3 regions of the Amycolatopsis sp. ATCC 39116 genome follow, and region 1 is predicted to be linked to each of the others. Evidence: riboswitches for the same ligand, from Rfam matches in the RefSeq annotation. Region 1 holds a riboswitch; each other region holds the start of a gene.
What was found. A riboswitch is a leader RNA that binds a small molecule or an ion and turns the genes downstream of it on or off. The one in region 1 is predicted to bind S-adenosylmethionine.
Positions count from the first base shown of each region.

Region 2: another riboswitch for S-adenosylmethionine. It lies ahead of thrC (threonine synthase); the one in region 1 lies ahead of AMY39116_RS0320125 (methionine ABC transporter ATP-binding protein).
Region 3: another riboswitch for S-adenosylmethionine. It lies ahead of AMY39116_RS0339785 (aminotransferase class V-fold PLP-dependent enzyme); the one in region 1 lies ahead of AMY39116_RS0320125 (methionine ABC transporter ATP-binding protein).

Region 1 is NZ_AFWY03000018.1:99,635-109,931, reverse strand. Features, by position in the region: gene AMY39116_RS0320160 (ABC transporter permease) at 86-853, opposite strand; gene AMY39116_RS0320155 (daunorubicin resistance protein DrrA family ABC transporter ATP-binding protein) at 843-1,829, opposite strand; gene AMY39116_RS0320150 (PadR family transcriptional regulator) at 1,914-2,519, opposite strand; gene metG (methionine--tRNA ligase) at 2,582-4,384, shown strand; gene AMY39116_RS0320140 (TatD family hydrolase) at 4,381-5,211, shown strand; gene AMY39116_RS0320135 (resuscitation-promoting factor) at 5,485-6,885, shown strand; gene rsmA (16S rRNA (adenine(1518)-N(6)/adenine(1519)-N(6))-dimethyltransferase RsmA) at 7,178-8,038, shown strand; SAM riboswitch class I at 8,104-8,195, shown strand; gene AMY39116_RS0320125 (methionine ABC transporter ATP-binding protein) at 8,383-9,396, shown strand; gene AMY39116_RS0320120 (DHA2 family efflux MFS transporter permease subunit) at 9,444-10,297, opposite strand, start outside.
Region 2 is NZ_AFWY03000033.1:68,277-78,573, reverse strand. Features, by position in the region: gene lepA (translation elongation factor 4) at 1-106, opposite strand, end outside; gene AMY39116_RS0327445 (class I SAM-dependent methyltransferase) at 209-808, shown strand; gene AMY39116_RS0327440 (VOC family protein) at 1,317-1,697, opposite strand; gene AMY39116_RS0327435 (EamA family transporter) at 1,720-2,583, opposite strand; gene rpsT (30S ribosomal protein S20) at 2,736-2,996, shown strand; gene holA (DNA polymerase III subunit delta) at 3,344-4,324, opposite strand; SAM riboswitch class I at 4,461-4,593, shown strand; gene thrC (threonine synthase) at 4,607-5,872, shown strand; gene AMY39116_RS0327415 (ComEC/Rec2 family competence protein) at 5,922-8,234, opposite strand; gene AMY39116_RS0327410 (ComEA family DNA-binding protein) at 8,270-9,025, opposite strand; gene AMY39116_RS0327405 (DegV family protein) at 9,224-10,087, opposite strand; gene octT (diglucosylglycerate octanoyltransferase) at 10,098-10,297, opposite strand, start outside.
Region 3 is NZ_AFWY03000080.1:8,464-18,760, reverse strand. Features, by position in the region: gene AMY39116_RS0339795 (RluA family pseudouridine synthase) at 1-17, opposite strand, end outside; gene lspA (signal peptidase II) at 14-589, opposite strand; gene AMY39116_RS0339785 (aminotransferase class V-fold PLP-dependent enzyme) at 803-2,125, opposite strand; SAM riboswitch class IV at 2,160-2,274, opposite strand; gene AMY39116_RS0339780 (potassium/proton antiporter) at 2,321-3,799, opposite strand; gene AMY39116_RS0339775 (helix-turn-helix transcriptional regulator) at 4,132-4,821, opposite strand; gene AMY39116_RS0339770 (penicillin-binding transpeptidase domain-containing protein) at 4,866-6,443, opposite strand; gene ileS (isoleucine--tRNA ligase) at 6,502-9,672, opposite strand; gene AMY39116_RS0339760 (MFS transporter) at 9,945-10,297, opposite strand, start outside.

The sequences.
Region 1 (10,297 bases):
CGTGATCTGGGGAGGGCCAGTGTGGGGCGGCCGCGGTCGCCGCGGCATCGGCGAAATCACCGGTGTGGCGACCGCGGCCGCGCCGTTAGGCGTTCTCCTTCTGGAACGTGCGCGTGCCCCAGAACACGGCCAGCACCGTCATCACCACGAGGATGATCGAGCCGGTCATCAGCGCGTCCATCGTGAGGTCGCCGCGGAAGGTGGCCCGCTCGGCGTCGACGACGTGGGTGAACGGGTTGATCCGCGAGATGGCGTAGAGCCAGTCCGGCGCGAGGACGCTGGTGATCGGCAGCAGGATGCCGGACAGCAGCAGCACCGGCATCAGCACGGCGTTCAGCAGCGCCGGGAAGGCCTGCTCGCTCTTGAGCGTCAGCGCCACCGCGTACGACGCCGAAGCCAGCGTCGCCGCGACCAGTCCGACGATCACCAGGCTCAGCAGCACCCCGCCGACCGGCGCGTCCAGTCCGAACGCGACATACGCGAGCACCGTGATCAGCACCGCCTGGATGACCGCCTGGATCACGTTGTTGGCCACCTTGCCCAGCAGCAGCCCGACCCGGCTGGCCGGCGTCACCCGCAGCCGTTCCAGCACGCCGCTGCGGTAGTCCATCAGCAGCGCGAACCCGGCGAACGACGAGCTGAACAGCGCCAGCTGGATGATCAGCGCCGGGGTCAGGATGGTCCAGCTGGTGCCCGGCGGGAAGCCCGGCGTGCTGCTGACGACCTTCTCCATCAGCGGCCCGAACAGCACCAGGTACAGCACCGGCTGCATGATGCCGATCATGATCCACGCGGGGTTGCGCATGGACAACGTCCAGTCCCGCTTGAAGATCAGCCACGTGTCACGCAACATGGGCGGCCTCCTCGTGCTGCTGGGACTGCTCGGCGTCGCGCAGCGACCGGCCGGTGAGCGTGAGGAACACGTCGTCCAGCGTCGGCCGGTTCACCTGCATCGAGGTCATCGCGATGCCGTCGGCGTCCAGGCGCCGCAACAGTTCCGGCAGCGCGGTGTCCCCGCGCGGCACGCGGAACCGCACCTCGGCTTCACCGGTGGTCACCTCGTGCGCGCCGTCCAGGCGGCCGGCGACCTCGGCCGCGGCGTCCACGAACTCCGGGGCCACCCCGATCGTCACGCCGTCGCCGGACACCCGCGCCTTGAGCGAGTCCGGCGACCCCTCGGCCACGATCTCCCCGTTGTCGATCACCAGGATCCGGTCGCACAGCGAGTCGGCCTCGTCCAGGTAGTGCGTGGTGAGGAACAACGTCACGCCGTGGTCCGCGCGCAGCCGCCGGATGTGGTCCCACAGGTTGGCGCGGCTCTGCGGGTCCAGCCCGGTGGTCGGCTCGTCGAAGAAGATCAGCTTCGGGTCGTGGATCAGGCTCAGCGCGATGTCCAGCCGCCGCCGCTGGCCGCCGGACAGCGTCTTCGTCAGCCGGTCGTCCAGCCCCACGAGGTCGAGCTGGTCGATCAGCTCCCGGCCCCGCCGCAGCGAGTCCTCCTTCGACATGCCGTAGAGCCGGCCCTGCAGCTCGATCTCCTCGAGCACCTTCATCTCCGGGGTGACGCCGCCGCCCTGGGCGACGTACCCGATCTGCCTGCGCACGCCGACCGGGTCGGCCAGCAGGTCGCGACCCGCGACCTGCGCTTCGCCCGCGGTCGGGCGCAGCAGCGTGGTCAGCATCCGCAGCGTCGTGGTCTTGCCGGCGCCGTTCGGGCCGAGGAACCCCACCAGTTCACCCTCGGCGACGTCGATGTCGACGCCCTTCACGGCCTCGACGCTGCGGCCGCGCGCGGTGAACGTCCGCGCGAGGCCGCGTGCCTTGATCATGAGAATCCCCCTTGATTCAGTAGTCAAATTTGACTAGTGATGGCGGCCACTCTGCCCCAACTATCGCGCCGTAGTCAAATTTGATTACTTGATCTCCGGGGGTGCGCCGAAGTGGCGCCCCGGGTCGTCGGCCATGACGTACTCGCCGTCCTGCAGGCGCTTGATCAGGCCCCGCAGCCACTCGATGGTCGCCTCGACGTTCGTGCCCCACAGCCGGTACAGCTCGCCGACGTGCTCCGGGTGGCCCCAGTTGACTCCGCCGTCCAGCACGCTGCGGGTGGTCGCGAGCTGGCCCTCCAGCCACGTCAGGCGGTGCCGCAGCAGCGACAGGGCCCGGTCGCGGGGCAGGGAGGGCAGGAAGGTCAGCGCGGCGGCGAAGGCGAACGCGTCCTGGGCCCCGTCACCCTCGGTCTCCGCGATCATCTGGGCCAGCCGGACCTGGAACTCGGTCTCGCCGTCGTCGGTCAGCCGGTAGGCGATCCGGTCCGGGCCGCGTCCCTCCGGTTCGTCCGGCACCGCCTCCAGCAGGCCTTCGGCCGCCATCTTCTTGAGCGCGTGGTAGATCGACCCGGGCTGGACGTTCGCCCAGCGGTCGGCCGACCAGGCCAGCAGCTCACGCCGCACCTGATAGCCGTGCGCCCGGCCGTACATCCGTACGACGCCCAGCACCAGCAGCCGCGTCGGCGACACCCGACCTCCTTAAGCCTTCCCAGGTAACAATGCACGAGACGGCATCCGTACGCTAAACAGGCATGAGCATCCCTGTGTTGACGGCGGTGGCCTGGCCTTATGCCAACGGGCCCCGTCACATCGGCCACGTCTCCGGCTTCGGCGTCCCGTCGGACGTGTTCTCGCGCTACCAGCGAATGGCCGGCAACCGGGTGCTCATGGTGTCCGGGACCGACGAGCACGGCACGCCGATCACGGTCCAGGCGGACAAGGAGGGCCTCACCTCCCAGCAGACCGCCGACAAGTACACGCGCCAGATCGGCCAGGACCTGCAGGGCCTCGGGCTGACCTACGACCTGTTCACCCGCACCAGCACCGGCAACCACGCCGAAGTCACGCAGCAGATCTTCCTCGCGCTGCACCGCAACGGCTACGTCGTGCCCAAGACCACGACCGGCGCGATCAGCCCGTCCACCGGGCGCACGCTGCCGGACCGCTACATCGAGGGCACCTGCCCGATCTGCGGTTACGACGGCGCGCGCGGCGACCAGTGCGACAACTGCGGCAACCAGCTGGACGCCGCGGAGCTGATCAACCCGAAGTCGCGGATCAACGGTGAGACGCCGAAGTTCGTCGAGACCGAGCACCTGTTCCTCGACCTGCCCGCGTTCACCGAGAGCCTCGGCAAGTGGCTGTCGACGAAGACCGACTGGCGGCCCAACGTCGTCAACTTCACCAAGAACCTGCTCGACGACATGCGGCCGCGCCCGATCACCCGCGACCTGGACTGGGGTGTGAAGATCCCGCTGGACGGGTGGCGCGACCAGCCGCTGAAGCGGTTCTACGTGTGGTTCGACGCGGTGATCGGCTACTTCTCGGCCAGCGTCGAGTGGGCCCGCCGCAGCGGGAACCCGGACGCGTGGCAGGAGTTCTGGACCAACCCGGAGGCGCGCGGCTACTACTTCATGGGCAAGGACAACATCACCTTCCACGCCCAGATCTGGCCCGCGCTGCTGCTCGGCCACAACGGCGCGGGAGACAAGGGCGGCCAGGTCGGCCCGTACGGCAAGCTCAACCTGCCGGACGAGATCGTGTCGTCGGAGTTCCTGACCATGAGCGGGTCGAAGTTCTCCACCTCGCGCGGCACGGTCATCTACGTCAACGACTTCCTGCGCGAGTTCGGCCCGGACACCCTGCGCTACTTCATCGCGGTGGCCGGCCCGGAGACCCAGGACACCGACTTCACCTGGGACGAGTTCGTCCGCCGGACCAACTTCGAGCTGGCCAACGAGTGGGGCAACCTGGTCAACCGCTCGATCTCGATGGCGCACAAGAACAACGGCGCGATCCCGGCCCCGGTCAAGCCGGCGCCCGCGGACGAGGAGCTGAAGGCGCTGTCCCGCAAGGCGTTCGAGACCGTCGGCGGGCACCTGCAGCGGTCGCGGTTCAAGCTCGCGGCCACCGAGGCGATGCGGGTCGTGTCCGCGGCCAACCGGTACCTGTCCGACCAGGAGCCGTGGAAGCTCAAGGACGACGCTGATGCCACTGCGCGGCGTGACACTGTTCTCCACACCGCGCTGCAGGTGGTGTCGGACGCGAACACGCTGCTCACCCCGTTCCTGCCGCACTCGGCGCAGAAGGTGCACGAGGCGCTGGGCGGCACCGGCGTGTGGGCCGCGCAGCCGGAGCTGCAGGACGTCGAGGACCTGGACATCCCCGGTCGGATCAACCCGATCCTGACCGGCGACTACGCGGCCGAGCAGGCGCGCTGGGAGTCCATCCCGATCGAGGTCGGCCGCCCGCTGGCCAAGCCGACGCCGCTGTTCGCCAAGCTCGACCCGAAGCTCGGCGAGACCGGTCCGGAGTGGGCCCCGATCGCGCAGTGAGCAAGAAGGAACGGCCACCGGTGCCGGAGCGCCTGCCGGCGCCGGTGGTCGACTCGCACACGCACCTGGACGCCTGCGGCGCGGTCACGGCGGCCGACGTGGCCGAGCTGGCCGACCGCGCCGCGGCGGCCGGGGTGACCCGGATGGTGACCGTCGCCGACGACCTGGACGCCGCCCGCTGGGCCGCGGAAGCGTCCACTTGGGACGAGCGGGTGTGGGCCGCGGTGGCCATCCATCCCACGCGCACCAAGGACTTCGGCGAGGCGGAACAGTCCGAAATAGAGCGTCTGGCGCGCCAGGACCGGGTGGTCGCGGTCGGCGAGACCGGTCTGGACTACTACTGGGACTACTCGCCGCCGGACGCCCAGCAGGAGGCGTTCCGCTGGCACATCGACCTCGCCAAGCGGGTCGGCAAGCCGCTGATGATCCATGACCGGGACGCGCACTCCGACGTGTTGCGGATCCTGGACGAGGAGGGCGCGCCGGAGACCGTGGTGTTCCACTGCTTCTCCGGCGACGAGGACATCGCACGCCGGTGCGTGGACGCCGGGTACGTGCTGTCGTTCGCCGGCACGGTCACGTTCCGCAACGCCCGCGCGCTGCAGGCCGCGGCGCGGCTCGTGCCCTCCGGGCAGTTCCTCGTCGAGACCGACGCGCCGTTCCTGACGCCGCACCCGTTCCGCGGACGGCCGAACGAGCCGTACTGCACCGCTTATACGGTCGCGTTCCTCGCCGACCTCCGTTCGGAGGGGCTGGAACAGGTCTGTTCGGCGGTGTCGGAGACGGCCGAACGCGTGTTCCGGCTGCCGTCCGTCACAGCGGGTTGAACGGACTGCGACATCCGTGGAAATCAACCATCCACCTGGAGGAGTGACGAACGCCACGACATTCCGCCCGGTGTTTGCGCAACCTCGCGGGGTCCGTTACTGTCCCGTGACCGTGCCGCATGATCGCTCCAACCGGGCGAAGAGCGGGACACCCGGAGTCAAGCCAGTGCAGGTCGGGATCGGGGATGGCGAAGACTTCGGGAGCCGTAGTGCGAAAGGGATCGACCTGCTGTGACTGGTAGTAGATGGGCCGACGCGCGTCCGACTGAGGCGATGGACTGGTTCGAGTCCAGCCGTGGTGGCGCGGTGGGCACCCTCGACTGGCCCGACGCCGACGCGTTCTCGGACGACCTGGCTGTCACCGAGCACGACATCCGCACGGTGCTGGGCAACGACGCGGACGATCTCATGGCCGAGGCCGAGATCGACGTCGACGAGCTGATCCGGCTGATCAACGCCGAGACCACGATGCTCCCGGCCCTCGCCATCCCGGACGCGGCCGCACAGGACCGCACGGCCGCCGTGGAGGCCGAGGAGGAGCCGGAGAAGGCCCTCGTCTCCGCGGTCAAGACCTGGAAGCGGCGGTTCCTCCGCGGCTCGGTCCTGGCCCTCCTGATCAGCCTCACCGGTGGCGGCGCCGCCGCCCTGGCCATGAACAAGAGCGTGACCGTCGACGTCGACGGCCACACGCAGACCGTGCACAGCTTCGGCAAGACGGTCGGCGAGGTCCTCGAGGACGCCGGTCTCACCGTCGGTGAGCACGACGCGCTGTCCCCCTCGCCGCAGGCGCCGGTCGGTGACGGCGGCGTCATCAAGCTGGAGCGCGGCCGCAAGCTGAACCTGGTCGTCGACGGGGTCGCCCGCGAGTCCTGGGTTCGCGCGACGAGCCTGCAGGAAGCCATCACGCAGCTGGGCCTGAGCGGCCAGTTCGGCCCGGGCACCGCGTACTCGATGCCGCTGGACGCGGAGCTGCCCCTCGACGGCGCGACCGTCGAGGTCAAGACCCTCAAGAACATCACCGTCTACGACGGCGACGCCGCCCCCCGGCAGATCAGCACCACCGCGATCACCGCGGAGGAGTTCCTGGCGGAGCAGGGCATGTCGCTCGGCCCGGACGACGAGATCGAGGGCGGCCTGGCCCTCAAGCTGACCAACGGCGCCGAGGTGCACATCTCGCGCACCGGGGTCACCGTGATCAACCAGGAAGAGGACATCGATCCTCCGGTCCAGGAGATCAAGGACGCGACCCTCGACGCGGGCGACGAGGTCGTCCAGGACCCGGGCACCGCGGGCAAGAAGCTGGTGACCTACCGGATCACCAAGCGCAACGGCAAGGAGACCGCCCGCGAGGAGCTCTCGACGAAGGTGATCGTCGAGGCCAAGCCGAAGATCGTCCGGGTCGGCACCAAGCAGCCGGTGATCAGCGACAGCGCCATCTGGGACGCCATCGCGAAGTGCGAGTCCGGCGGCAACTGGTCGATCAACACCGGCAACGGCTACTACGGTGGCCTGCAGTTCAACAAGAGCACGTGGGACGCCTACGGCGGCGACCAGTACGCGGCCTACCCGCACCAGGCCACGCGCGAGCAGCAGATCGCGGTGGCGACCAAGGTGCGCGACGACCGCGGCGGCTACGGCGCCTGGCCCGTCTGCGGCGCCAAGGCCACCAGCTGATCCCCGACAGCACACACATGATGACCCCGGCCGGTGGCCGGGGTCATCTTTTTTTCCCGCGTACCGGCACCCGGCAACGAAAGCCCGAAACCCCCCGAACCACCCCTCTCCCGCAACCCGATCCCCAGCCAAATCGGTTGCCGAGCCACCGGGTCAAGCCACGCTTTCCCGGCTTGACGCGGTGTCTCGGCAACCGAACACTGAAAGATCGGGTTCGGGAGGAGCAGACCCGGGCGTAGCGAAGCGAAGCCCGGCGCCCTGGACACCCGCGTAGCGGCTACGATCCATCCCCGTGACAGCACTGCTCGGACCAGCCGAGATCCGTGGCTTGGCCGCCGAGCTGGACGTGCGTCCCACGAAGAAGCTCGGCCAGAACTTCGTGCACGACCCGAACACCGTCCGCCGCATCGTCGACCTCTCCGGGGTGGGCCAAGGCGACCACGTCCTCGAAGTCGGCCCCGGCCTCGGCTCGCTGACGCTCGGCCTCCTGGACTCGGGCGCGCACGTCACCGCCGTCGAAATCGACCCGGTCCTCGGCGAGCGCCTGCCGGCCACGGTCGCCGAGCGCGCCCCCGAGGCCGCCGCCCGGTTCACCGTCCACATCCAGGACGCCCTGAAGCTCGCCGCCGAGGACCTCGCCGACCAGCCCACGCACCTCGTCGCCAACCTGCCCTACAACGTCGCCGTCCCGGTGGTCCTGCACCTGCTCGCCGAGCTGCCGTCGCTGGCGCACGGCCTGGTGATGGTGCAGACGGAGGTCGCCGACCGGATGGCCGCGGGCCCCGGCAGCCGCACCTACGGCGTCCCGAGCGTGAAGCTCGCCTGGTACGGCCCGGCCCGCAAGGTCGCGCCCGTGCCGCGCGCCGTGTTCTGGCCGGTGCCGAACGTCGACTCCGCGCTCGTCGGCTTCGAGCGCGCCGCGGAACCGGTGTCGGACGCGGACCGGGACGAGGTCTTCGCCGTCGTCGACGCCGCCTTCGCCCAGCGTCGCAAGACGCTGCGTGCCGCGTTGTCGTCGTGGGCGGGCTCGGGGGAGAAGGCCGAGGCGATCCTCCGCGCGGCCGGCGTCGACCCCCGCGCTCGGGGCGAGCAACTGGGGGTAAGGGACTTCGCCAAGATCGCCGCGAGCAAGTCCTTACCACCGTTTGTGTGATCTCGCACCCTGATCCGGACCAGGGACTTGCCAAAAAGATGTGAAGTCCGTTCTACTCTTTGAGGTATCCATCCCGAGCGGCTGAGAGACCTGGCTCGCCGAAGCCGCAGCAACCACCCCACCCGGGGGCAGGTGCTAACGCCAGGACCGATGGAGGATTCCTGTGTACCGCACGATGCTCACGAGGCGCCGCGTCGTCGACGAATGTCGTCGCACGGTCTGTGCGTGTCGTCGCTGACCGCTTTCCCTTCACCACCATTTCCTGACTTCGCCTGACCGTCCTCTGTAGACGGTCTCCTTGGTGTGCGGTCGGCGCGTTCGCGCCCGTTGTGCTGGAGCCATTCGTGATCACTGTCGAAAACCTGACCAAGTCCTTCCCCGGTGCCGCCAAGCCCGTCCACGCCCTGCGGGACGTGAGCGTCGAGGTGCCCGCCGGCGCCCTGTTCGGCGTCGTCGGCCCGGCCGGCTCCGGCAAGTCCACCCTCACCCGGTGCATCGCCCTGCAGGAGAAGCCCGACCGCGGCGTCGTCCGCCTGGACGGGCTGAACACCACCGGCCTCGACGGGCGGAAGCTGCGTGAGGTGCGCCGCCAGGTCGCGGTGCTGGACGCGCAGCCGGTGCTGCACGCCGAGCGCACCGTGGCGGGCAACGTCGCGGCCCCGCTGGAGCAGCTCGGCCTGGAGGGCCCGCAGCGGCGCAGCCGCGTCGGCCGCCTGCTCGACCTGGCCGGCCTGACCCAGCGCGCCGCGCTGCGGCCGAGCGAACTCACCCCGGGCCAGCGCCGCCGCGTCGCGCTGGCGCGGTCGCTGGCCGCGGGCCCGGCCGTGCTGCTCGCCGACGACCCGACCGCCGGTGTCGGCGCCGAGGAGACCGGCGCCGTGCTGACCGTCCTCGACCGTGCCCGCGCGGAGCTGGGTGTGACGGTGCTGCTCACCACCCAGGACGGGGCCGCGGTGCGGCGCGTCTGCGACGGGGTCGCGGTGCTGGAGGACGGGCGGCTCGTCGAGCAGGGCACCGTGCTGGAGCTGCTGGCCAACCCGGCGAGCAAGGTCGCGCAGAGCCTGCTGCCCCCGATCGACACGCCGCGCAGCCAGTCGTCGAGCTACGACCGGTCCGTCGACGTGGTGCTGATCGGCTTCGCGGCCGTCGGCGCGCTGCTGCCCGAGGCCTCCGCCCGGTTCGAGGTCGAGCTCGCCACCATCGGCGGCGGCCTGACCCGCGTCGGGGACACCCCGGTGGCCCGCTTCCGCGTCGGCGTCAACGGCAGCCAGGCCGACGCGGCGCTGGCGTGGATCGCCGACCGGGGAGCGCACGTCGTGCACCCGAAGGAAGGCCCGAAGAGCATCGTCGCGGCCTGACCAGGCACGCGAGGAGGGGCGTCCCGGCCGGGCGCCCCTCCTCGTTTTCACTTGCCCCGCACCAGGACCCCGACCGCGATCGCGCCCGCGGCCACGATCGCCGCGGCCCAGCCGTTCGCCACGGCGTAGCCGTGCACGGTCGCCGCGGGCAGGGCCAGGCCGGCGACCGAGGCGGTCGCGCTCGCCGCGATCGTGTTCAGCGACGCCGTGCCGATCGACGCGCCGACCTGCTGGGACGTGGTGATGAACGCCGACGCCACCCCCGAGTCCTTCGGCTCCACCCGGGCGGTCGCGATGTTCATGACCGTCGGCATCGCCAGCCCGGCGCCCGCGCCCAGCACCAGTTCCACCGGCAGGACCAGGCCCCAGTAGGACGTGTCGACCGACAGCTGGGTCAGCCCGGCGAGCCCGGCGGCCATCAGCAGGAGCCCGGTCACCAGCAGCGGGCGCGGCCCGGTCCGCGGGATCAGCCGGCGCGTCAGCAGCGTCGAGACCGTGACATTGCCCAGCAGGAACGGCAGGAACGCCAGGCCGGCGCCGAGCGCGCCGAAGCCCATGATCGCCTGCAGCTGGTAGGTGAGAAACAGGAACATCCCGAACATCCCGAAGGCCGCGACGGCGATGGTCAGGAAGCCCGAGGAGCGGGCGCGGTCGGCCAGGACGTGCAGCGGCAGCAGGGGGTTCCGGACCCGGGCCTGCCGGAACACGAACCCGGCCAGCAGCGCCACCGCCGCGGCCAGCGTGCCGAGCACCACTGCCGAACCCCAGCCGCGGGTCGCGGCCTCGGAGAGGCCGTAGACAAGCCCGGCGATCCCCGCGCTGCCGAGCGCGCCGCTGATCCAGTCCAGTCGCGTCGAGCGGTGGCCCGGCACGTTCGGCAGCACGAACCAGCCCGCGATGG
Region 2 (10,297 bases), on a different contig from region 1:
GCATCCGGTCGGCCAGGGTGGACTTGCCGTGGTCGATGTGCGCGATGATGCAGAAGTTCCGGATCTGCTCCGGCGGCGTGAAGGTCTGGTCGGCGAACGTGCTCACTCGGATCCTCGGCTCGTCGTGGGGTACGACTCCATGTTCCCATGCCCGATTTCCGGGTCATCCCCGATGCCGGTGAGCGGTGGCGAGTGCTGACCTGGAGGTATGAGCACAACCATCGAGCAGATCCTGGACCGGGCCTTCGGTCACCCCCGTGGCCTGCTGGGCCGCATCGGCGGGGCCGTGATGGCCCATGCGAACGGCGCGACGGAATCGCACGTCGTGGACGTGGCGAGGCTCACCCGGGAGGAGACGGTCCTGGTGGTCGGCCCCGGTCCCGGGGTGGGCCTGCGCCTGGCCGGCCGGCGCGCGGCGCTGGCGCACGGGGTGGACCCGTCGCCGGAGATGCTGGAGCTGGCGCAGGCCCGCTGCGCGGCGGAGATCGTGGCGGGCCGGGTCCGGCTGGCCCGCGGTTCGGCCGAGCGGACGGGCCTGGACGAGGCCTCCGTGGACGTGGTGGTGAGCGTGAACAACGTCCAACTGTGGGACGACCGCCCCGCGGGCTTCCACGAGCTGCGGCGGGTGCTGCGCCCGGGCGGGCGGCTGATCCTCTCGGCGCACGAAAAGTGGCTCCCCGTGCCGCGGCACGAGCTGGCGGCCGAACTGGTCGAGGCGGGTTTCACGGACCTGCAGACGTGGGTGTGGCAACCCCCGGGGGTCACCGCGCCGCTGGCCGCCCAGTTCCGCGCCCACCGCCCCGCCTGAGCCGCCCTGCTACCCCAAAATCAAAACCGGCCCCGCAAGATCCGCCGTCACCGGCGCCGCGCACGCCCTTGGCGGCGCGAGTCCAGACCCAGCCCCCCGCGAAATCCGCGGTCAGCGCCCCCAAGATTCAGCCTCCAGGCACCACCAGCGCCGCGAGCCCGAACCCGGCTTCGCGAGATCCGCCGTCACCGGCACCGCGCGCACGCCATCGGCGGCGCGAGTCCAGACCCAGCCCCCGCGAGATCCACGGTCAGCGCACCAAAGGAATCAGCCCCAGGCACCACCAGCGCCGCAAGCCCAAACCCGGCCCCGCAAGATCCGCCGTCACCAGCGCCACGCGCACGCCACCGGCGCCGCGAGTCCAGACCCAACCCCCGCGAAATCCGCGATCAGCGCCCCCAAGAATCAGCCCCAGGCACCACCAGCGCCGCAAGCCCAAACCCGGCCCCGCAAGATCCGCCAACGCGCCGGAACAATCGCAGGCCCGCCGCCGGTCGCGCGTGGCGGCTCACTGCGGGCGGATGTCCGTCCGCAGTGGATGGTCCGGCGGGATCTCCACCAGCACGATCGACGTCCCGTCCGGGTCGGAGATGCGCGCCTCGTCCAGGCCCCACGGCTCGCGGCGGGCCTCGCGGTCCGGCACGACCCCGCGCTCGGCCAGCTCGTCCAGCGTGGCCTTGAGGTCGCGGACCTGGAACCACAGCTCCACGTCCGGGCTGGTGCCCTTCTCGCCGCGGCCGACGACCTCCAGGTAGCCCTGGCCGGTGAAGAACACGGTCCCGCCGGGGAACGTGCGGTAGATGGCCAGGCCGAGCACGTCCCGGTAGAACGCCGTGGTCTTCTCGGGGTCACGGGGGTGGATCAGCACCCGGCTGCTCAGGACGTCCATACCTCCTGCCTACCCCACCTGGTCAGGAAGCCGCAATCGCGGCAATTCCGGCCAGGACGACGACCGAGCCGACCAGGCGGCGCACCGGGTGCGGCTCGCGCAGCACGAGCCAGGCCGCGATCCCGCCCAGCACGATGCTCACCTCACGCGCGGGCGCGACCAGGCTGACCGGCGCCATGCGCATCGCGTAGAGCACGAGCACGTAGGCGACCGGCGACAGCACCCCGACGGCCACCGCCTCCCGCCAGTGCGCCCGCCACAGCGCGCCGATCCGCCCGTCCGCGCGCACGGCCGTGGGCGCGAGCAGCAGGCTCTGCAGCACCGCGCCGGCGGCGAAGTAGGTCAACGGCGGGACGGCGAGGGCGTTGACGGCGTGGTCGTCCCAGAGCGTGTAGGCCGCGATGGTGACGCCGGTGAGCAGCCCGTAGAAGACCCCGGCCCGGCGGGCGCGCGCGTCCGCCGCCGAGCGCGAGCCGAGCCCGATCACCAGCACCCCGGTCACGACGAGGAGGGCGCCGGCGAGCCCGAGCCACCCGGGCCGCTCGCCGAGCAGGACGACCGCCGCGAGCACCGACAGCAGTGGCCCGCTCCCCCGCGCCAGCGGGTAGACGACGGACAGGTCGCCGACGCGGTAGCCGCGCTGCAGCACGATGCCGTAGGCGATGTGGAAGATCGCGGTCAGCAGCGCCGCGGGCAGCCAGGTCCACTGTGGATGCTGCCCCTCGACCACCAGCGCCACGACCGCGACCGGTGCGCAGACCACCGCCGAGACGGTGTAGTAGAGGAAGACGAACCGGGCCCCGTCGTCGACCCGCTTGGCGGCGAGGTTCCACCCGGCGTGCACGACGGCGGCGACGAGGACGAGCCCGAGCGCCGTGCCGTTCACCTGCAGCCTCCCCAGCCAGTGCGAGTGCCACCGTAGCGCCCTGCTAACCTTGTCGGTCGTTGCCGTGCGGCATTCCGCCAGGGAGGAAACCCGCACGCCGGGGCCGGTACAGCGCGGCAGCGAAGCCACCGACAGATCGAAGGAGCGCCTTCATGGCCAACATCAAGTCCCAGATCAAGCGCATCAAGACCAACGAGAAGGCGCGCCAGCGCAACCAGTCGGTCAAGTCCTCGGTGAAGACCGCGATCCGCAAGTTCCGCGAGGCCGCCGAGGCAGGCGACAAGGCCAAGGCCGTCGAGCTGCAGCAGGCTGCCGCTCGCGCCCTGGACAAGGCCGCCAGCAAGGGCGTCATCCACGCGAACCAGGCCGCCAACAAGAAGTCGGCGATGGCCAAGCGCGTCAACCAGCTCTGAGCTTGATCTTCCGAGGGGCGGGCATCCAGCAGGGTGCCCGCCCTTCTGCTGTCCAGGGGTGACGGGTTCGCGAGTGACGGGACTTGAACCCGCAACTCCCTGCACGCTCGGCTCCGGCGGCCGCACAGCCATTGGCGCAGCAGGCGCCAGCCCCTCACCCGGACCCGCCGGTCAGCGAACTCACGCTCGTTCCGAGCGATGATGAGCCCGCCCCACCTCACACCAAGCAACCGCAGTCCGACTCGCGCACCGAACTCAGCGCTCGTCCCGAACGCCGAAACCTTCCCCACCCCACCGCGCCCCGCTTCCAGGAGCCGAACGGCCGCGGCCCGACCGCGGCGCTGAGCTCAGCGCTTGTCGCGGGCGGCGGCGAGTTCCAGGACGGCCCGTTCGAGCGCGTAGGCCGGGTCCGCGGCCTGGCCCTTGACCTCGGCGTTCACCCGCGCCACCACGGCCATCGCGTCGGCCAGTCCGGCTTGGGTCCACCCGCGGGACTGCCCCTGCGCCTTGCGGATCTTCCACGGCGGCATGCCCAGCTCACCGGCCATCTGGTTCGGGTTGCCGCGGCCGGCCGCCGACACGCGGGCGATGGTGCGGACGGCGTCCGCGAGGGCGTCGGCGATCAGGACGTGCGCCACGCCGATCTGGAGCGCCCACCGCATCGCTTCGAGCGCCGCGCCGCGCTCGCCCGCGACGGCCTTTTCCGCGACCGCGAAGCCCGTCACGTCCGCGCGGCCCCGGTGGTAGCGGCGCACGGCTTCCTCGTCGACCCGGCCGCCCGAGTCCGCCACCAGCTGCGACGCCGCCGCGGCCAGCTCTCGCAGGTCGGATCCGACGGCATCGATCAACGCGGCCACCCCGGCCGGGTCGATCTTGCCGCCGGCCTGCCGCACCTCGTTGCGGACGAACGACTCCCGATCGGCCGGCCGGGTGATCTTCGGGCACTCGGTGACCTGGGCGCCGGCCTTGCGCAGCGCCGCGGGCAGCGACTTGGCCGCCTTGCTGCGGCCGCCGCCGGTGTGCACGACGACCAGGACGACGCCGTCGGCAGGCATCTTCGCGTAGGCGAGCACCGCGTCGGCCAGCTCCTGGCCGATGTCCTGCGCGCCTTCCAGCACGATGACGCGCCCCTCGCTGAACAGCGACGGGCTGACCAGCTCGGCCAGGCCGGGCGGGGTGAGATCGGACACCCGGACCTTCGTCAGCTCGGCCGTCGCGTCCTCTCTGCGTGCCTGTTCCAGGGCGGCGCGGACGGCGCGCTCGACGAGCAGCTCCTCTTCGCCGAGCACGAGCTGCAGGGGGGCGGAGGTGGTTGCCGGCGCGGTCACGGTTCAGATCCTCCCACGGACCACCGACAGCTCCGGAGCGTGATGAAACCCGCAGGGGCATGGCGTGCTCCGAGCGTGGTGCCGTATGTTGTCAACCAGGCATCGCGCGAGCGCGACAGCCACCACAACCGAATACCGCTCATCCAGAGGGGCAGAGGGAACGGCCCGACGAAGCCCCGGCAACCGGCGTCAGCCTGTCATCTCGATTCCGCGAGGTAGCTGACGATCACGGTGCCAATTCCGGCCCGCGTCAGCGGGGCAGATGAGGAAAGGAACCTCGCGATGACTGCAGCCCTCGATTCGACCACCACCCGTCGCACCGTCGACCTCGGCCCGGCCGTGGAACTGGTCTCCAAGGAAGAGGGCCACCGCCAGCCGCTCGCCCCGGAGTTCGTCTCCGCCGAGGACTTCTCGCCGCTGGAGGTCGCCTACGACTTCGGTCGTGTCCGCCGCGAGGACATCGAGGCGGGGCCGCGCAACATCTGGCGCTACAAGCGGCTGCTGCCGGTGCCCTCGAACGTCGAGGAGATCCCGAACACCGAGCCCGGCTGTACCAGGCTGGTGAAGGCCGACCGGCTCGCCAAGGCTCTCGGTGTGAAGAGCCTGTGGGTCAAGGACGACACCGGCAACCCCACCCACTCGTTCAAGGACCGCGTCGTCGCCGTCGCCCTAGCCGCCGCTCGCGAGTTCGGTTTCGACACCCTGGCCTGCCCGTCCACCGGCAACCTGGCCAACGCCGTCGCCGCGGCCGCGGCCCGCGCCGGCTGGCAGTCCGTGGTGCTGATCCCCTCCTCGCTCGAGCGCGCCAAGGTGCTGACCACCGCGGTCTACGACGGCAACCTGATCGCTGTCGACGGCAACTACGACGACGTCAACCGCCTCGCCACCGAGCTGGCCGCCGAGCACGAGAACTGGGCGTTCGTGAACGTCAACGTGCGCCCCTACTACTCCGAGGGCTCGAAGACGCTCGCCTACGAGGTCGCCGAGCAGCTCGGCTGGCGGATCCCCGAGCAGATCGTCGTGCCGATCGCCTCGGGCTCCCAGCTGACCAAGGTGGACAAGGGCTTCCGCGAGTTCGCCAAGCTCGGCCTGGTCGACGACACCCCGTACAAGGTGTTCGGCGCGCAGGCCGCCGGCTGCTCGCCGGTGTCCGCGGCGTTCCGCAACGGCCACGACGTGGTGCAGCCGGTCAAGCCGGACACCATCGCCCGCTCGCTCGCGATCGGCAACCCGGCCGACGGCCCCTACGTGCTCGACACGGTTCGCCGCACGGGCGGCGCGATCGAGGACGTGACTGACGAAGAGGTCGTCGAGGGCATCCGCCTGCTCGCCCGTACCGAGGGCATCTTCACCGAGACCGCCGGTGGTGTCACCGTCGCGACGGCGAAGAAGCTCATCGAGGCGGGCAAGATCGACCCGGACGCCGAGACCGTCCTGCTCATCACCGGTGACGGCCTGAAGACCCTGGACGCGATCGAGAACGAGGTCGGCCCGAAGGCGACGGTCCCGCCGTCGGCGGCGGCCGTGCACAAGGCCCTGGGTCTCTGACAGGTCCCGGGTCTCTGCCAGGCCCGGCGCCTCTGATCAAGGTTCCACCTCACTTTCCCCGGCGAACGACCGCCGGTCCGGTCTGGTCGGGGATCACCGCGGTGTCGCCGTCGGTGTCCGTGCGGGCGATGAGCGCACCGTCCGCGGTCAGGGTGTCGAGTGTCGTCCGGTTCGGGTGGCCGTAACGGTTGCCCGAACCGACGCTCACCAGCGCCAGCCGCGCGGACACCGCGGCCAGGAACTGGGGCAGCGAGAACCTGCTGCCGTGGTGCGGCACCTTCAGGATCTCGGCGTGCAGATCCGTTCCGGCGGCCAGCAGGTCGGCTTGTGCGGCGAGTTCGACGTCACCGGTCAGCAGCACGCTGCCGGCCGGTGTGCGGGCTCGTAGCACCACCGAGCTGTTGTTGATTTGTGTGCCGTCGTCGTCCTCCCCTTCGGACACGTATCTGGGTCCCAGCACTTCGAGGCTCAGCGCCGGCCACTCGAGCCGCCGGCCCAGGTCCAGTTCGAGCAGCGGGACCCGGTGGCGGGCCGCGATCTGGCCGGCCTGCCGCCACGCCCAGCCGGGCTGCCGCCCGGGCCCGACCGCGATCGCGCCCACCGAGCGTCCCTCGAACACCGAGTCGAGTCCGCCGATGTGGTCGGCGTGCAGGTGGCTCAGCACCACCAGCGGCACCCGCTCGATGCCCAGCCGGTCCAGACACCGGTCGGCCGGCCCCGGCTCGGGCCCGGCGTCCACCACCACCGCCCGTCCGGGCTCACCGGTGGCGAGCACGAGGCTGTCGCCCTGACCGACGTCACAGGCGACCACCGCCCATCCCGGTGGCGGCCAGCCGGGTGCGATCACCTTGCCCGGGACGACGAGCAGCAGCACCCCGGCCAGCACGAGCGCCAGCAGCACCCGCAAGCGCCGACGGCGCAGTGCCAGAACCACGGCGATGGCGACCACCAGCGCGAGAAACCCGCCCCACCAGCCGCTGGGCCACGCCAGCACCGCACCGGGCACCTCCGACGCCCGCCGCGCCACGACGATCAACCAGCCCGCCTCCGGCCCGGCCAGCCGGACGATCAGCTCACCTCCGGCAGGCCACGCGGTCGCGACGACCGTCGCCAGCACCCCGAACACGGTCGCCGGAGCGACCGCCGGCGCGGCCAGCACGTTCGCCGCCACGCTGACCAGGCTGAGCTGCCCGGCCATCCCGGCCACGACAGGCGCTGTCACGACGAACGCCGCCGCCGGAACCGCCAGCCCTTCGGCGAAGCCCGGCGGAACGCCGCGCCGCTGAAGGCTCTCCGCCCACCGCGGCGCGAGGAGCACCAGCCCGGCCGTCGCGATCACCGACAGCGCGAAGCCGAAGCTGACGGCCATCGCCGGGTCCCACGCCACGAGGACGCAGGTCGCGGCGGCCAGTGCGGGGACGACTGAGCGTTCCCGCCCCAGCGCCAGCGCCAGCAGGGCGATCGCGCCCATGACTCCGGCCCGCAGGACGCTCGGCTCCCCGCCAGCCAGGACCACGAACCCGGCCAGCGCTGCCCCGGACAGCGCCGCGGACAACCGTGGTCCTGCCCGCAACAGCCGTAACAGCAGCAGCACGGCGCCGCACACGATCGCGACGTTGGACCCGCTGACCGCCATCAGGTGCGTGAGGCCAGCGTCAGTGAACTCGCGGTCGAGCCGTTCGGACAGCCCGCTCGTGTCGCCCACGACGAGCCCCGGCACCAGCCCGGCCTGCTCCTCGGGCAGGACCGCGCACGCGTTGCGGAGCGCCTCACGCATCGATTCCGCGGCGCGCTGCCACCAGGGCGCCTCCGTGGCTTCCACGGGCGGCCCGCGAACGTGAACCGCGGCCACGGTCAGGTCGGCGTCCCGCGGCGGGGCCAGCTCGCCGCTCGCGGTGACCTCCTGACCCGGAATGATCTCGCTCCACGTTGCGAACGGCGCGAGCAGCGCGACCCGTCCGGTCGAGACCACCGGCTCAGCGTGACGTTCCGCGTGCAGGACGTCGGCCGCGATCACCACCGACCTCGGCCCGGCCTGCTGATCTGCATATCCGGCCGACCGCACGGGTTTCGGACGTTCCGTCACCAGCACCCGCAGGGTCACCTCCGTGCCCCGCTGCGCGAGGCCGTGGAGCGGGTCGTGCTCCGCCCGGTTCAACCGGAGGCCGAGCGGACCGGCGAGCAGGAGACCGGCCACGAGCAGCGCCGCCGCGCCCGCCCACCAGCGCGACCGGGCCGGACGCAGCTTGATCAGCAGCCCCAACGACACCAGCACCGCCGCGGCGCCGCACGCCAGAGCCAGCCACCACGTCCACAACAGTCCGAGCAGCGCTCCGAGCCACAGCGACAACGCGGCCGGCACCAGGCGAAAGTCATGCCGGACAACAGGTTCCGTGATCACGAGACCGTCACCTGCTCCCGCAGCCGGGACAGTCGTGTCTCGCCGATGCCCTCGACCTCACGCAGCTGGTCGACCGACCGGAACGACCCGTGCTTCGTGCGCCAGTCGATGATGCGCTGGGCAGTGACCTCGCCGATCCCCGGCAGGGCGTCGAGTTGCTCGGCGCTGGCCGTGTTCAGGTCGACGAGCGCGGGGGCGCCGCCGCTCTCGGCCGGTTGCTGCACGCCGGCAGGCGGCGGGATGCCGACGTAGATCTGCTCGCCGTCGGCCAGCTTGCGCGCGAGGTTCAGCGCCGTGACGTCGGTGCCCTCGATCGCGCCGCCTGCCGCGCGGAGGGCGTCCGCCACCCGCGCACCGCCGGGGACCGTGACCAGCCCGGGGTTCCGGACCTTGCCGACCACGCTGATCACCAGCGAACTGTCGGCGACCCGGCTGGCCGATGCGCTGACCGGCGCGGGCCGGTCCGGCGCCGCGGGCAGCACCGGCGCGCGTTCGACGGGCGGACTGCCACCGAGGAGCGCGATCGACGTCCCGACGAGCACCAGGACGGCGACCAGGGCCAGCAGCACCGTGGTCAGGCGCCGCCGCTGAGGGCTGCCGGTGAGCGACTCGGGCACCCAGCGCTCGACCAGCCGCCCGACGGCACCCGGCGGCCCGGTGTCGCGGTCGGCCGCGAGGGCCTGACCGGCGAGCTGCTCGAGCCGGCGGTTGACGGGAATGCCCGGCGATTCCGGGGCTGATCGTTCGAACACGCATTCGACGCTAGGGGGCGCGGAGAGGAGGGAGAAGTGGGAATCGCGGAGGCTGTGGACAAGTGGGGGTCTGTGGACAAGTGGCGCGTTCTGCCGCGGTGCCAGGGTTTTCTGTCGGTGGCGTATGGCAACGTGGAAGGGTTTGGACGCAAGACCCAAAGCGCTTGCGCGAAAAGGGTTCCTGAGTCCCCGGGAAGCTCAGCGGCTGCCAGGCCCGCCGGGGTTCCGTTGCACGACAACGCCGACGACGCCCGGCCCGGTGTGCGCGCCGATCACGGCACCCAGTTCCGACACCACGCAACCCTCGACGACGGTCAGCCGCTCCTCGATGCGGTTCGCCAGTTCCACCGCCCGCTGCGGCGAGGCCAGGTGGTGCACCGCGACCTCGACCGGCTCTCCCCGCGCGGCCTCCTCCGCGAGCTCGACCAGGCGCGCGGTGGCGCGGTTCATCGTGCGCACCTTCTCCAGCGGCTGGATCCGGCCGTCGTCCAGGTGCAGCACCGGTTTCATGGCCAGCGCGGTGCCCAGCAGCGCCGCCGCCGCGCCGATCCGGCCACCCCGCCGCAGGTACTCCAAGGTCTCGACCACGAACAGGGTCTCCGAGCAGTGCACCGCCGCCGTCGCGGCCGCTTCCACCTCGGCCGCCGACGCGCCGGCCGACGCCGCCCGAGCCGCGTGCAGCGCCGCGAACCCCAGCGCCATGGCGGTTCCCCGCGAGTCGACGACCCGCACCAGGTCCGGCCCGACCTCCTGCGCGGCCAGCACCGCGGACTCCCAGGTCCCGGAGATCTCGCTGGACAGGTGGATCGACACGACCGAGTCCGCGCCCGCCTCCAGCGCTTCGCGGAAGGCCGCGGCGAACTCGCCGGGCGTCGGCCGCGAGGTGGTCACGATCCGGCGCTGCCCCAGCGCCTCGGCGAGCGCCGCAGCCCCCACCTCGACACCGTCGAGCGCGGCGACCCCGTCGATGAGGACGTGCAGCGGGACGACGCGCAGGGCGTGGCGCTCGGCGAAGCCCTCGGGCAGATGGGCGGTGGAATCCGTGATGACGGCAACCGGCACGACGGTCAGCCTACGTGCCGGCAGGCGATTCGCCGGGGGCCAGGAGCGGACCGATCAGCGCGGCCATCGCCTTGCCCACGAGCGCGTGCCCCTCCCAGCCCCAGTGCATGCCGTCCGGGTTGCCGCGACCGCTCAGGACGTGTTCCCCCACGACCTCGGCCAGGTTCAGCAACGGCACGTCCACCCGCCGCGACCAGGCGGCGATGGCGG
Region 3 (10,297 bases), on a different contig from region 1:
AGCATCCGGGCGCTCAACGCTTGGCCCTCTTCACGGTGCCGTCGTACTCGCGGCCGAGCAGGGACAGCAGCACGATCAGCACGCCGCCGACGCAGATCGCCGAGTCGGCCACGTTGAAGACCGGCCACACGTCCCCGTTGGGCGCGAACAGCGACACGAAGTCGACGACGTGGCCGCGCAGCACGCCGGGCGCGCGGAAGACGCGGTCGACCAGGTTGCCGAGCGCGCCGGCGAGGATGAGCCCGAGGCCGATCGCCCAGCCAGGCGACCGCAGCCGCTTGGCGAACCAGATGAGCGCGATCACCACCCCGAACGCGACGATCGCGAACACCCAGGTCATGCCGGTGACGCCCATGCCGAAGGCCGCGAAGGGGTTGCGGATCAGCTGCAGGTAGACGAGCCCGCCGAGGACCCGGACCGGCTCGTGCCCCTCCAGGGTCGCCACGACGACCGACTTGGTCACGACGTCCGCCGCGAACACCACGATCGCGATCACGGCCAGCAGCAGGGCGCGCCGCTTGGGCGGGGTGGCCGGCTGCTCGTCCGGCACGGTGTCCGGTTCCGGGGAGGGCTGGGGGTCACTGCTCACCCCGCCATTGTCCACGGCTGCCGCGACGGCCCCGGCGCAGGCCGGGAAAGCCGGTCAGCGCGCTGCCGGGCGCACGTGCCCCCTCAACGGGAAACCCGGCAGTGGCGCCGTTCCGCACACGGTGCCCGGCGCAGGCCGGCGAACCGGGCGCCGAGCCACCGCACCCAGCAGACGGGTCACCATCCGAACCCGGGGAACAGCCGCGGCGCCGGCTCAGCGCAGGAAGTCCGGCAGCGGCCGCGGGTCCGGGCACGGCGCCCACCGGCCGTCGACCACGCCGTACGTCCACCGCGCGCCCCGCGCGACGATCTGCCGCAGCGCGGTCACCAGCCGGTCGACGTGCTCGGTCGTGGTGCCCAGCCCGAGGCTCACCCGCAGCGCCTGCTGCCCCTCCCCGCCGCTGCGCTCCACCAGTCGCCGCACCGCGATGTGCGCGCAGAACGCGCCGTCGCGGACGCCGATCCCGTACTCGGCCGACAGGACCGCCGCCACCCAGCCCGGCTCGAACCCGTCGAGCACGAAGCTCACCGTGCCGACCCGCTCCGCCGCGCCGTCGAACAGGCGCAGCTCCGCCAGCCCCGGCACCGCGGCGAGACCGCGTGTCAGCCGCTCCAGCAGCTCCCGCTCGTGCGCGGCCACCGCGTCCCACGACGCCGCCAGCTGCTCGCACGCCACGCCCAGCGCGTACACGCCCACGGTGTTGGGCGAACCGGCCTCGTGCCGCTCCACCCCGCTCTGCCAAGCCACTCCGAGGCCGTCGCCGTCGCGGCGCACGGACTTCGTCGCCCCGCCTCCGGCCAGGTACGGGTCCGCCGCGCGCAGCCAGTCGCCGCGCCCGATCAGCGCGCCCGCGCCGAACGGCGCGTACAGCTTGTGCCCGGACAGCACCACGTAGTCCACGTCCAGCTCCCGCACCGAGATCGGCCGGTGCGGCGCGAGCTGGGCGCCGTCCAGCGCGATGCGCGCGCCGTGCCGCCGGGCCACCGCCGCGATCTCGGCCACCGGCAGCAGCTCGCCGGTCACGTTCGACGCGCCGGTCACGACCACCAGCCGCGGCCCCTCCGGGCACTCCGCGAGCGCACTGTCCACAGCGGACACCGCGGCCAGCCGCGTGTTCGGCAGCGGGATCCGGCGCACGTTCGGGCCGCGCCAGGGCAGCAGCGCGGCGTGGTGCTCGGTGTCGAACAGCACCACCGACGTGTGCCGCGGCAGGCTGCGGGCCAGCAGGTTCAGCGCGTCGGTGGTGTTGCGGGTGAACACGACCGCGTCCGAGTGCCGGGCGCCGACGAACCGGCGCAGCACGTCGCGGGTGCGCTCGTAGACCTTTGTGGACACCTGCGAGGCGAACCCGGCCCCCCGGTGCACGCTCGCGTAGTGCGGCAGGAACTCGTCCACCGCGCGGCGCACGGCCTCCAGGCACGGGGCGCTGGCCGCGTGGTCGAGGTTGGCGTAGTCCAGCTCCCCGCCGGTGACCAGCGGGACGGCCGCGGCGGCGGTGACGGCGGGGGTGGTGACGCGTTCGAGAGCGAGAGTCATCGGAAAGGCTCCTCGGGTCCGGGGACCCGCAAGGGGTCCGCGCTTGCCCGTCGCACCTCGCGACGAGCCAGGTCCTCACCCGGGGCACCCCACCGCGGAAGGAGGGTTGCCGGCCAGCGAGCCGGGGCTTGGCGCTGGCACTCATGACCTACGCGGACACAGTAACCGATCGCCCCCGCCGCGCGCCAGCGGGTCTCAGTTGCCGGACTCGCCCTTCCAGCGCGCCAGCGGCCCGGCCCGGTCCACCGCGCGGATGCGCCGCTCCGCCGCCTCCCGCGCGGACTCGGTGCTGACGATCAGGATCTGGTCGCCGCGCTGCAGCCGGTCGGTGCGCTGCGGGGTGAAACTGCGGCCGTCGCGGACGATCAGGCTCAGCGACGCCCCGGCGGGCAGCCGCAGCTCCGACAGGTACACGCCGTGCAGGCGCGAGCCGTGCTGGATCTTGACCTGGAGCAGCTCGGCCTGCAGCTCGTCCAGCGGCGCGGCGTCGACCTCGATCTCCTTCGGCTCGGTGTCCGCCTTCAGCCGCAGCACCCGCGCGAGCGGGCCGAGCGTGAGGCCCTGCACCAGGGTGAGCACGATCACCAGCACGAACACCGCGTCCACGAGCCGTTGCGCGCCGGGCATCTCCTGGGAGAGCGGGATCATCGCGAGCACGATCGGCACCGCGCCGCGCAACCCGGCCCAGGACAGGAACACCTGCTCGCGCACCGGCACCTTGAACGGCAGCTGTGACACCAGCACCGACACCGGCCGCGCGAACACCAGCACCACCGCGGCCGCGATCAGGCCCGGCACGATCGACTCCAGCAGCCGTTCGGGCGAGGCGAACAGGCCCAGCAGCACGAACAACCCGATCTGGGCGAGCCAGCCGAGCCCCTCGGCGAAGGACAGCGTGTCCGAGCGGTGCGGCAGCCGCGAATTGCCCAGCACGACCGCCGCGACGTAGGTGGCGAGCAGGCCGGAGGCGTGCAGCAGCTGCCCGGACGAGTAGGCCACCACGCACACCGCGACCGTCGCGAGTGGATAGAGCCCGGTGGCCGGCAGGGCGGCGCGGCGCAGCGCCCACGCCCCGGCCAGCCCGAGCAGCAGCCCGAGCACCAGGCCGGCGCCGAGTTCGTAGACCACCAGCAGCGGCAGCGACCAGTCGATCCGGGTGCCCTCGGCCAGCACGACGACCGCGATGTAGGCGGGGGCGTCGTTGATGCCGGACTCCAGTTCCAGCGCCCCCACGATCCGCCGGGGCACGCCGACGCCGCGCAGCACGGAGAACACGGCGGCCGAGTCGGTGGAGGCCAGCACCGCGCCCCACAGCAGCGCCATCCGCCAGTCCAGGCCGAGCAGCCAGTGCAGGGCGGGGCCGGTGATCGCGATGCTCAGCCCGACCGCCACTGTGGACAGTGCCACTCCCTGGCCCAGCGCGGGTTTCACCGCCGACCAGCGGGTGGTCAGGCCGCCCTCGGTGAGGATCATGACGAGGGCGGCCAGGCCCAGCGCCTGGGTGAGGAACGGGTCGGAGAACTGGATGCCGAACCCGGCTTCGCCGAGCAGCACGCCGATCGCGAGGTAGAGCAGCAGCGACGGCAGGCCGAGGCGGGTGGAGAAGCGGACCGCGAGCACGGCGGCGAGCAGGACGGCCGAGCCCAGCCCCAGCACGACCGGCAGCTCGCCCACCCGCACCTCCCCTGCCCGGATTGTCAGGCTTCAGGATAAGGAACCGAGGAGCCGGACCGCGCCCCGGTGGGGTCTTCCGGCATGTCAGGGCCGCTTTTCTCTTGTCCCGCAACAAGATCGCGAGCGGGTGCACGGAGTACCGGGGCGAGCACCTTGCGCACCGCCTCGTCTCGACGGCAGGTGCGCACACGATGACGACGAGCGCGCGGCCGGGCGGCGCCGGTTGCACCGCATGCCGCTCCCGGCCGCGCGAACACGGCGGGCCAGCGGCGGGCACCGGTGGCCGGCGGGACGTGCCTCACGGCGCAGCCCCTGCCAGGGCCACACCAACCTCAGGCCACCCCAGGGCGATCAGCAGGCAGCTCCGCACCCAGCAGCGCCAGCGGCTCCCCCGCCGCCTCGGTCACCACCACCGCCCGATCCGGCCGCCGCACGAACCAGCCCGCCTCCACGCCGCGCGCGAACAGCGCCGCGGGGAGTGCGCCGCCCAGGTGGTCGCGGCGCTCGGTCCAGTCGAGGCACGCCCGCAGCAACGGGCGCCGCCCGGCGGGGATCGTCACCCCCAGCTCGCCGAGCACCGAACGACCGCGCCCGGTCAGCGCGAGGCCGTTCCCGTCGGAGACCAGTCCCGTCCGGATCATGCCGTCACGCAGGGCGACGCCCACCGTGCCGGCCAGGTGGTCGTAGCAGGTGCGCGCGAACGCCAGCCGCCGCACGCGCAGCGACTCGCGCAGCCCCGAGGCGGACCGGTGCCCGGCGTGCTGCGCCAGGTGCTCGATCAGCTCGGCCACCCGCGGGTCGGCGATCCGCACGTAGGCGTGCCGCCCCTGCTTCACCCCCGCCACGAACCCCGCCTCCTTCAGGCGGCTGACATGCTCACTCGCCGTCGACGGCGCGATCCCCGCCGTGCGGGCCAGCTCCCCGACGGTCCACGCCCGCCCGTCGAGCAGGGCGAGGCACATCGCCGCCCGGCTCGGGTCGGCGAGCACCGCGGCCACCTCGGCCAGCGCGATCGTCTCCACACCGGCCACGGTAGTAGCCGCACACGTCGGCCGCGGCCGAAACGTCAGCCCAGCGCGCCGAGGAAGGCCGACGACACGGTGACGGCCGGCTTGGAGGAGTCCGACCCGAGCAGCAGCACCGCGAACGCCACGTCGTCGCGGTACCCGGCGAACCACCCGTTCGCCTGGCTGCCGTCGCCGAACTGCGCCGTGCCGGTCTTGCCGTACACGACGCCGTTGCCGCGCAGCCCGGTCGCGGTGCCGCCGGTGACGACCTCGCGCATCATCGTCCGCAGCGCGGCGATCACGTCCCGGGACGGCGCCCGGTAGCCGGTGTTCACCGACGTCTCCAGCTCCTGCCACAGCCGCGGCGTCACCTCGTCGCCGCGCGCGACGGTGGCCGCCATCAGGGCCAGGCCGAACGGACTCGCCTGCACGGTGCCCTGCCCGATCGCGGACTCCACCTGCTCGGCGCCGCTGGTGGTGGCGACCACCTTGCCCGCCTCGGTGGTGATGCCCGGGATGGCGAAGTCGGCGTTGAGGCCGAACCCGCTCGCCGCGTCGGCCAGCGCGTCCGGCGGCAGCGTCGACGCGAGCTGCGCGAACGTGGTGTTGCACGAGTGCGCGAACGCCGAGTGCAGCGGCAGCGGCGGAAAGGAGAACTGATCGTCGTTGGGGATCGTGCGCTGCCCGATGCGCGCGGTGGCCGGGCAGTCCGCGATCGTGTCCGCGGTGGCCGCGCCCGACTCCAGCAACGCCGCCGCGGTGACGATCTTGAACGTCGACCCCGGCGCGTACAGGCCGTTCAGCGCCTTCGGCTCGGCCCCGGCCGCCGCGTTCTGGGCCACCGCGAGCAGGTCGCCGGTCGAGGGCTGGATCGCCACCAGCATCGCCGGGTACGCCGCCGAGTCGACCGCCCGCTGCGCCGCCGCCTGCGTGGGCAGGCTCAGGGTCGTGGTCAGCGCCGCCACCTCGACGTCGCCCTGGCCGAACAGCGTTTCCTGCACCGCGCCGTCGACATCCGTGCTGACCACCGACCAGCCGCCCTGCGACCGCGCGGACACCGTCCGCTGCAACGCGGGCACCAGCAGCGGCGCCACACCCGGCTCCGCCACCTGCGTGCCCGACGCCTGCCAGGTCAGGACGGGCCTGCCGTTGCGGTCGACCACGGCGTTCTTGCCCGCGCGCGTGCGCACCGCGAGCTGCTGTCCGGCGCGCAGCTTCGGGTGCACCACCGCGGGGCTCCAGTGCACGAGCCAGCGGCCGTCGGCGGCCACCAGGTCGAGGCTGTTGTCGTAGGACCACACCTGCCCGGCCGCGATCGTCCAGCTCACCTGGAACGTCGCGGTGGCCCGGGTGGCGGCGGGCGTGACCTGGCCCAGCCGCGCCGAGACGGACATCGGGGCCAGGCCGCGGCGAGCGTCGGCGATCAGCACGCTCGCCGCGCGCGGGTCGTCGGTCAGCGCCGCCGCCGCGTCGGCGTCGCCCTCGGCGAAGGCGAGCAGGAACCGGGAAGCCACCGTGCCCGAGTCCTCGGCGCCCGAGCCGCTGGCCTGGGGTTTGTCCGGCGAGGACCCGCCCCACACGACGACAACGGCCGCCACGACGATCGCGACGACCGCTGCCGCGCCACCCGCCAGCACCCACCTGCGCCAAGTCACCGGCGAAACCCCCTGTTGGTGTTTCCCCGTCTGTCGGTGATCAGGAGGCCTTCGTTACCGCCACAGTGATCTTGTCGCCGTCGCCGACCGCGCCCGCGAAACCGCCGTCCACGTGCCCGTACGACACCGAGTTCGCCAGGGTTTCGCCCGCCACGAACTCCTCGTGCGCCTTGGCCGCGGCGACCACGTCCGCCGGCGCGTCCACGGTCAGCGCGATCCGGTCGGCCACGTCGAGCCCGGCGTCGCGGCGCGCCTGCTGCACGACGCGGACCAGGTCCCGCGCCACGCCCTCGGCGGCCAGCTCCGGGGTCACCGCGGTGTCCAGCTGGACCAGGCCGGAGCCGCCGGGCAGCTCCGCGGTGGCGCCCTCGTCCTTGGCGACCAGGCGCCGCTCGTACTCGCCCTCGGCGAGTTCGATGCCGGCGGCCACCACGGCGCCGGACGGCGAGGTGGTCCAGTCGCCCGCCTTGACGGCCTTGATCACCTTCTGCACGTCCCGGCCCAGGCGCGGCCCGGCGGCGCGGGCGTTGACCGCGACCTCGAACCGGCCGTGCGCGGCGACGTCCGTGCTCAGCTCGACCGACTTGACGTTGACCTCGTCGGCGATGATGTCGGTGAAGTCCGCCAGCGCCTCCGCGTCATCGGCGGCGATGAGCATCTTCGCCAGCGGCAGCCGCACGCGCAGCTTGTTCGCCTTGCGCAGCGACAGCGCCGACGAGCACACCTGCCGGACCCGGTCCATCGCCGTCACCAGCGCGGCGTCGGCGGGCAGCTCGTCGACCAGCGGCCAGTCCTGCAGGTGCACCGACCGGCCGCCGGTGAGCCCGCGCCACACCACCTCGGTGGTCAGTGGAAGCAGCGGCGCCATCGTCCGCGACACGACCTCCAGCACGGTGTGCAGGGTGTCGATCGCGTCCTTGTCACCGGCCCAGAACCGCTCGCGCGACCGGCGCACGTACCAGTTCGTCAGCACTTCCAGGAAGTCGCGCGTGGTGGCGCAGGCGCCCGCGACGTCGCAGGTGTCCAAAGCGGACTGCACGTCGGTGACCAGCTCGCCGGTCTTGGCCAGGATGTAGCGGTCCAGCACGTGCGTGGAGTCGGTGCGCCACTGACCCTCCACGCCCTCGGCGTTGGCGTAGAGCGCGAGGAAGTAGTAGGAGTTCCACAGCGGCAGCACGGCCTGGCGCACCGCGTCGCGGATGCCCTTCTCGGTGACGATCAGGTTGCCGCCGCGCAGGATCGGGCTGGCCATCAGGTACCAGCGCATCGCGTCGGAGCCGTCCCGGTCGAACACCTCGTTGACGTCCGGGTAGTTGCGCAGCGACTTCGACATCTTCTGCCCGTCGGAGCCGAGCACGATGCCGTGCGAGACGCAGGTGCGGAACGACGGCCGGTCGAACAGCGCCGTCGCGAGCACGTGCAGCGTGTAGAACCAGCCGCGCGTCTGCCCGATGTACTCGACGATGAAGTCGCCCGGGTAGTGGTGCTCGAACCACTCGGCGTTCTCGAACGGGTAGTGCACCTGGGCGTAGGGCATCGAACCCGAGTCGAACCACACGTCCAGTACCTCGGGCACCCGGCGCATGGTGGACTTCCCGGTCGGGTCGTCCGGGTTGGGCCGGGTCAGCTGGTCGATGTGCGGGCGGTGCAGGTCGGTGGGCCGCACGCCGAAGTCGCGCTCCAGCTCGTCCAGCGAGCCGTACACGTCCACCCGCGGGTAGGCCGGGTCGTCCGACATCCACACCGGGATCGGCGTGCCCCAGTAGCGGTTGCGCGAGATCGACCAGTCGCGCGCGTTCTCCAGCCACTTGCCGAACTGGCCGTCCTTGACGTGCTCGGGGTACCAGGTGATCTGCTGGTTCAGCTCGACCATGCGGTCCTTGAACGCGGTCACCTTGACGAACCACGACGACACCGCCCGGTAGATCAGCGGGTTCCGGCAGCGCCAGCAGTGCGGGTAGGAGTGCTCGTAGGTCTCGTGCCGCAGCAGGATCGCGCCCTGCCGGGCGGCGGATCCGGTGCCGTACCTGAGGTCCTTGATGATGTCCGGGTTGGCGTCGAAGACCTGCTGGCCCTCGTAGTCCGGCACGGTCGAGTCGAAGCGGCCGTGCGCGTCGACCGGGGTGACCGGGGTGATGCCCGCGGCGTCGCCGGCGGCCTTGTCGTCCTCACCGTAGGCCGGGGCCATGTGCACGATGCCGGTGCCGTCGTCGGTGGTGACGAAGTCGGCCAGCAGCACCTGGTGCGAGTTCTCGTTGCCGAGGAAGTACGGGAACGGCGGCGCGTACTTCACGCCGGCCAGGTCGGCGCCCCGGTACCGGGCCACCACGGCCGGCTCCTCGCCGAGTTCCCTGGCGTAGGCGGCGACGCGCGGCTCGGCGAGCAGGAACCGCTTCCCGTCCTGCTCGACCACGACGTAGTCCACGTCCGGGTGCACCGCGACCGCCTGGTTGGACGGCAGGGTCCACGGCGTGGTGGTCCAGATCAGCAGGTAGGCGCCGTCCAGGTCGGTGCCGTTGCCCTCGGCGCGGAACCCGACGGTCAGCGCCGGGTCCTGGCGGTTGGCGTAGGTGTCGTCGTCCATCCGCAGCTCGTGGTTGGACAGCGGCGTCTCGTCGCGCCAGCAGTAGGGCAGCACGCGGTAGCCCTCGTAGACCAGGCCCTTGTCCCACAGCTGCTTGAACGCCCAGATCACCGACTCCATGAAGGTGACGTCGAGCGTCTTGTAGTCGTGGTCGAAGTCGACCCAGCGGGCCTGGCGGGTGACGTACTCGCGCCACTCGTTCGTGTAGCGCAGGACGGACTCGCGGCACGCCTCGTTGAACGCGGCGATGCCCATCTCGTCGATCTGCGACTTGTCGGTGATCCCGAGCTGCCGCTCGGCCTCCAGCTCCGCGGGCAGGCCGTGGGTGTCCCAGCCGAAGCGGCGCTCGACGCGGCGGCCGCGCATGGTCTGGTACCGCGGCACGATGTCCTTGACGTAACCGGTCAGGAGGTGGCCGTAGTGCGGCAGGCCGTTGGCGAACGGCGGGCCGTCGTAGAAGACGTACTCGTTGCTGCCGTTCGTCCCCGGTTCGCGCGCGTCGATGGTGGCCTGGAAGGTCCGGTCGGACTCCCAGTAGGCCAGCACGCTGGTCTCCAGCGCCGGGAAGGACGGCTGGGACGGGACCTGGCCTGCCGGCCCGTCGCCGAGCGGAGCCTTCGGGTACATCGGTGCGCTCCTCGCGGGTGCTCGTCGCTCTCGTGGCGGATCCGCTGGGGATCCAGCACGGGGACGAAAAGGCGCCACCTGAGCGCCGCTTCCGCGGTACCACCCCGTTTGCCCGCTCACCGAGCGGGCCTCTTCGTTGACGGCTGTGACGGGCCGTACCCGTCCGGTTCTACTGAGGACCACCGGGTCCCGTTCTTCCGGAGGCTCCCCGGTGATGGCCGGATCGACGCCGTGTCCTTCCAGGTTAGCCGCCTGCCGCAACCGGGTTTCGCTCAGGGTCGGCCGACCGCGGCGGCGGTGAGCACGGCGGCGGCCAGCCACAGCGCGGCGCCGAGGACGGCCGCGGCGTGCAGCCCGTGCACGAACGCGGCCGGCCGGGCGGGGCTGCCCGCGATCGCGCCGAACGTGGCGATGCCGAGCGCGCCGCAGGCCTGCCGCGCGGTGTTGTTGACGCCGCTGGCGATGCCGGCCCGGTCCGCCGGGACGCCGCCGACGGCCGCGGCGACGACGGCCGCGGTGAGCAGGCCCAGCCCCACGCCGACCAGGGCGAACGCGGGCAGGAACGCGCCGGTGATCGTGCTGGTCGCGGTGACCCGCAGCAGGCCGAGCAGCCCGGCCGAGCCGG